2 regions of the Thalassotalea nanhaiensis genome follow, and region 1 is predicted to be linked to the other one. Evidence: predicted binding sites of a transcription regulator. Region 1 holds the regulator's gene; the other holds the start of a gene.
The links. Region 1 encodes sigma-54, which starts transcription at its own class of promoters, with help from an activator protein. Its sites were predicted from a motif close to GTTGGCACGNNNNTNGNNT; they were not measured.
Positions count from the first base shown of each region.

Region 2: a site for sigma-54 is predicted at 1,508-1,526, ahead of RI845_RS11800 (DUF3192 domain-containing protein). Genes of this name have one in related genera too.

Region 1 is NZ_CP134146.1:3,796,714-3,799,906, reverse strand. It holds gene rapZ (RNase adapter RapZ) at 1-244, opposite strand, end outside; gene ptsN (PTS IIA-like nitrogen regulatory protein PtsN) at 252-701, opposite strand; gene hpf (ribosome hibernation promoting factor) at 704-991, opposite strand; gene RI845_RS16495 (RNA polymerase factor sigma-54) at 1,017-2,513, opposite strand; gene lptB (LPS export ABC transporter ATP-binding protein) at 2,624-3,193, opposite strand, start outside.
Region 2 is NZ_CP134146.1:2,714,747-2,717,939, reverse strand. It holds gene queF (NADPH-dependent 7-cyano-7-deazaguanine reductase QueF) at 1-234, opposite strand, end outside; gene syd (SecY-interacting protein) at 325-885, shown strand; gene RI845_RS11805 (hypothetical protein) at 1,097-1,396, opposite strand; gene RI845_RS11800 (DUF3192 domain-containing protein) at 1,610-1,981, shown strand; gene RI845_RS11795 (DUF2789 domain-containing protein) at 2,043-2,273, opposite strand; gene RI845_RS11790 (GNAT family N-acetyltransferase) at 2,512-3,150, shown strand; gene RI845_RS11785 (DUF962 domain-containing protein) at 3,160-3,193, shown strand, end outside.

The sequences.
Region 1 (3,193 bases):
TACTTAATTCTACCGAATTAGGCAGGTAATCTATGATCTCTTTAACATCGTCAGGGTTTTCTGGCAGGTTACGTACATCGAGTGATACGGCAACATTCTCATAGTCATTAATAACGGTATGCGTTAGTGCGGGTAATAGGTTTACCGGAATATTATCAACACAATAATAACCAAGATCTTCAAGCACTCTTAACGCGACGGTTTTACCTGAGCCTGAACGTCCACTTACGATGATTAGTTTCATTTTTTACCTAATTGTTTACAACCAATTGATGAAGTTCAGTGGCGCTGTGACAACGTCTCACTCTTTTACTATTCTCTTTATCACTAAAAAATTTCGCAACACTGGCCAAAGTCTCTAAATGTTGCTGACAATGATCTTCGGGTACGAACAGCGCGAAAAAGATATCCACCGGCTTATCATCAATAGCGTCGAAGATAACCGGCTTATCTGTTGTCAATAATACTGCTACGGGTCTTTCACTGTTATTGATTTTTCCGTGTGGAATAGCAATACCATTACCAATTCCAGTACTACTTAATTTTTCTCTTTTGCTTAAGCTTTCCAACAATTCTTTTGCGCTTGCACTACTAATTTTGTTCGCTGCAATTGCACTGATTTGTTGAAGAATGTTTTTCTTACTTTTACCCTGTACTGCACATAGGGTGCAGTCAGGGCTTAATAATTGATCTAGTTTCATAGTTAATGGTGGGCTAACTTAGCCTTATGTTTAAGAACTTGTCTATCTAATTTGTCGACCAAGCCGTCTATTGCCGCATACATATCTTCATGATTGGCTGAGGCAAAGATCTCGCCAGCATTTACATGCAAGGTTGCTTCTGCAATTTGTTGTAGTTTTTCTACTTTTAACACCACATAGACATTGTTTATGTGATCAAAATGTCGTTCCAGTTTTTGTAATTTTTCACTCACATATGAGCGCATAGAGTCGGTAACTTCAACATGATGGCCAGATAGATTAATTTGCATAAGCTTTATCCTTGTTTTGTTGGTTTTAAAGTAAACTTTTTCGTTGATTCGATGGTGGAATACCTAACGATTCTCTATATTTTGCAATGGTTCGACGTGCAACATTGATACCTTGATCGCTAAGTAGTTCAGCCATTTTGCTGTCACTTAATGGCTTTGCTGCTATCTCTGCATCGACGAGTTTTTTAATCAGCGCACGTATTGCTGTTGATGAACATTCACCACCATTCTCTGTACTGACATGACTCGAGAAGAAGTATTTTAATTCAAATATACCTCTGGGGGTATGCATATACTTTTGCGTGGTTACACGTGAAATTGTTGATTCATGCATTTCAACAGCTTCGGCAATATCGTTTAATACCATTGGACGCATTGCTTCTGGACCATGTTCAAAAAAGCCTTGTTGTTGCTGAACAATACAATTAGAAACTTTCAATAATGTGTCGTTTCTACTTTCAAGTGATTTGATAAACCACTTGGCTTCTTGTAAATGTGAGCGAATGAACTGGCTGTCTTCTGATGATTTAGTTGTTTTTACTAACGAGGCATATTGATTGTTAATACCAATTTTGGGCGCGGTATCAGGGTTCAATTCTACCACCCAGCGACCATTTTTTTTGAACACACTGACATCAGGAATAACGTATTGTTCTTCTTGTTGAACAATCGCATCGCCCGGTCTTGGGTTTAATGAGTGAATGAGTTGCATCACTTCTTTTAGCTGTGGTTCTTTTAATTTGGTTTTACGCATGATTTGTCTAAAATCACGATTACCTAATAAATCGATATGCTCGCTAATGACTAACTTGGCTTCTGCAATAAAGGGGGTGTCGGGGCTAAACTGAGCAAGTTGAATAAGTAAGCAATCGGCAATAGACTTGGCTCCTGAGCCAATAGGGTCAAACATGTGAATGCGTTTTAACACTGCTTCAACTTCGTCTAATTCAACTTCATCGTCGCCTAAGCTGGATAAAATATCTTCGCAGGTTACCGTAAGGTAGCCGCTGTCATCAATGGCATCAATTATTGTTACGGCAATGGTACGGTCAGTATCTGAAAACGGAGTTAATTCCATTTGCCAGGTCAAATGATCCTGGATAGATTCTGACGTTTCTCCTTGATAAACATAATCATCATTACTGACGCCACCAAGTCCCGTATTCGACGTACCGGCACTAAAGCTTTCTTCCCATGTTGAATCTACGGATAGCTCTTGTGGAATTTCATTTTGAGTTAATGCTTCAGAGGTACTTATTTCATCATGCGTAGGCTGCGCATCTTCACTTCCGTCAGGAGTATCTGCAGTAGCTGGTTTACTATCTAGGTGCGAGTCAGAATTAGCATTGTTTTCTTCTTGATTAGCCGATTCATCAACCTCTAATAAAGGATTGCTATCGAGGGCTTCTTGAATTTCTTGTTGAAGATCTAACGTAGATAGTTGCAACAGCTTTATCGCTTGTTGCAATTGTGGGGTCATCGTTAAGTGTTGCCCCATACGGAGCTGAAGACTAGGTCTCATTGTTTGAAAAAATTCCAAATTTGCATAAAGTTAGTTTATGCAAGTTAACTACTGATTACACGAGAAACGAATGGGTATTAATTCGCTCTAAGCTACGTCTTATAATATAACTATAGCTTGAATTTCTCACCTAGGTAGACATCTCGAACATGTTGATTACTTAAAACCTGTTCGGCATTACCTTCAGCGATTAATTCACCATGACTTACAATATATGCATGTTCACACACATCGAGGGTTTCTCGTACGTTGTGGTCGGTGATAAGTACTCCGATACCACGTTCTTTTAACTGTAAAATAATCTTTTTAATATCGCCTACTGAAATAGGGTCTACACCGGCAAACGGTTCATCTAATAAAATAAATTTTGGATCCGCAGCCAACGCTCGAGCAATTTCTACACGACGCCTTTCACCACCAGATAAACTTTGTCCAGTATTTTCAATAATGTGACCAATATTAAATTCTTCAACTAAACTTTCCAGCTTTTCTTGTTTGGCAATATCGTCTAGATCTTTACGAGTTTGTAAAATGGCCATGATGTTATCAAAGACACTAAGCTTTCGAAAAATAGATGCTTCTTGTGGGAGATAGCCTATGCCTTGTCGAGCTCTTTCATGCATAGGTAATAACGTTAAGTCTTGATCATTTAATACAACAGATCCTTCATCACTTGGCAC
Region 2 (3,193 bases), 1.1 Mb from region 1:
ACGAAATTCGGCTACCGCGACCACTGGCTTACCATTCGGCTCAAGCCAAGAAAGCTCATAACCATACCAAACATCTTCACCATAAAAGGGTAAAGAGTCTTGCAGGTTTAAGTCATCTCTATTTAATGATCTTGGCACGCCTTGCAACAGCTCTGGCGCATAATTACTTTTATATTCAGTACTTTTTCCAAGTAATAAAGACTTTAGTTCGGTGGCATTGTCGTAGTGAGTCATATTCTCTTTTTGCTTACTTTCATAGAAACAACATAATATACTGTGATGTAGCAGCATAACATTAATTAAATTTAAGGCGTATTTTACCTGATGAATACCACAGCGCAAAGCATTGACTTAGCTATTAAGCAGTTAACAGAGCAGTTCAAACAACATTGTATTAAACAAACAGGTAAATTACCTAGTGTTGAGCACGATAGTAGTTGGCCATCGCCATGTGAAACCGGTGCAATAGATGCGGATGGTTTTATTCATTGGCAGCCGGTAAACATTGATGAAGCTTTAGATTTTAAAAATGTTGAACAAGCTCTTGGTTTCACTATTCATCCAGATGTTCATACGTATTTTAGTCAAATATATTCAGAAGCTATTCCAGCAAGCTGCAGTGAAGGCAACTTAGAGTTACTGTTTGCATGGAATAAAGATGATTATGAGCGTTTACAACAAAATATCATTGGTCATGTACTGATGAAACAAAAGTTAAAACAAGAAGTAACCATATTTTTTGCGGTAACAGATGAAGATGACATTAATTTAGTCATTAAAAACGATAGTGGTGAAGTTTGGGTAGAGCCGGTTGGCTGTGAGCCCTCTAAGTTAATAGCGTCTAACTTAACTGAATTCATCAATAGCTTAAGCTTTAAAAGCTAACAAGCAATCACTTCAATTTAACAAAGCCGATATAAATATATCGGCTTTTTTGTTCAGGGATGAACTATATGCAGAAATGCCAAGGATGGCGTACTTTCTGCTTTGTTCCAGGGATGAACTATATGCAGAAGTACCAAGGACCGCTTTTTAACATCCGTGTTTCAGCGACATATACAATATCCCTATTGAAAATGGCGTACTTTCTGCGTAATTAACTTATTTTAGCTTTTAGGCGTTCTATTTCAGCTTTTAGAGGCGTTATTGCCTGTTCAATTAATGATTCAACTTCAGCCAATGTAAGTGTGTTCTCATCGGCCTTTCTTGGCGTTTTAACTTCAGGTGTGCTTGTTTCTGCAATTTTAGGATTGTTCTGCCAAGACTGTAAGCCTTTAATGACTTTGGCCAGAGGTAGGCTTTGCGTTAATCTTGCTTTAATTAAGGCAACGGTTGGTGTTTTATTTTCAGCGGCCAGTTGTGCGGCTATTTGGTATATTTCGTGATCTGAGCTCATTTTTTACACATATATTGTTAAATTGAATAAATAGTAGCGAAAATAGCTAATCAAGTCATCCTGTATTTTTATGTTATGTTTAAAAAGCCTTTAATAACAATTGGTTACAAAGTTGGCAATGTATTTGCTTTATAAACTTTAACTTTTAACAAATAATGAAATTAACTACAATTTTAATAAATTATAAAAATTTAACTTTATAGAGGGAATCCCATGAAAAAATCTTTAGCAACGTTACTACTTATTGCTCCACTTACCTTAGGTTTAACCGGTTGCATCATTGTTGCCGATGGCGATGGTAAACATGGTAGCTTTATTTCTGATCATGAAGATCGAGAGTTTGAGAACCGTAAAAAAATTGCTCGTCTAGAAAATGGCATGGGTTATATAGCAGCCCAAGATTATCTAGGCGTTCCAGATTTTAATGAGCGTTATGAAAAAGATGGCGAAACAATTCAAGTGTTGTTTTATCGTACGAACAGAGTTCATTCTGACAGCATGACAACAAAAGATGAGTGTACGCCACTTATCTTTAAAGCGGATAAATTAGTAAGCTGGGGCGAAAGCGCATATAAAGAGCTTTAATTAACCGTAACCATATATTGGCTAATATCGGTCCCAACCCTGATATTAGCCAATTTAATGTTTAACGGAGTAAAGTATTCAGCACATCTACTATTTCACTCCAATCAGAATCCAATTGAAGCGCATCAGATAAAAAACTAGCCTGAGAATTATTCCAAAAACTTGCGTCAGCTAGGTTAGTATTAGCATCTAAGCCTTTATGCTTATTAATAAATGTTTTTATTCCACTGTCTGTTGCATCTAATCCAAGTTGTGCAAACAAGCCTTCTAAGTTGTGTGATGACAAGTCCAAGCTTATAACTCCCCAAAGTTAATCAGTTATTTCAGTATAGCTTTATTATTTATTTGTAAAACAAAACTGAATAAATAATCAGCAACTTTAATTGACTTAAATTCAAATTAATTGATATGGTGGTTTTTCAGCGAAAAAGTATCTAAAAAAACAATCCTCAAAATAGGGGAATAGATGCAACAATAATAACAACAAATACGCTGCTAAGTTACCAAACAAAAGTTTAAAAGGGCGAGTTATGAATGATGTAAAAATCGCTACTGATTGCGAGATCAGAGCCGCTTATTTGACAGCTCCAGAGCTTAAACTGGCGGCGTCACTAATCTATCAGGCTTACCATGATGATCCTGTATTTCTGGATATTTTTTCTGGTTCAGGTGATTACGAACAAAAGCTAAGAGCTTCCATTAGAGAAGAGTTAGCGGCTTTTTGGCAAGCAAAACAACCAATATTAGGTATATACCTTGGAGAAGCACTGGTTGGTGTTGCATGTTTACACAGTCCTGCCGGTGGGTTTGGCTCGGATCGTTTCTGGCATTGGCGTTTAAAAATGATGCTTAGTGCGGGTTACGTGAGTACCAAGCAAATGATCCAAAAAGAAGAGCAAATTATTGCAGCCGTGCCAATGGATTGCTTCCATATCCTATCTTTTATTGCCATACACCCGTTACATCAGCACCATGGTTTTGGTCATTATCTAATGGCTGCGGTTAATGCTGTGTTTGAAGATGAAACAGAAAGTGAAGGCGTGGCTATCTATGTAACTTCTGATAAATACAAAGAATTCTTTAAGGAGTGTGATTACGACACAATTAAAGAAATTACGGTGGGTAATGTTACTGGTCCATTAATGGTTCATTATAAAGACTCTAAATAAGACCAAGTGATGAAAGAGAAAAAATTTAAAACGTTCAAAGAGT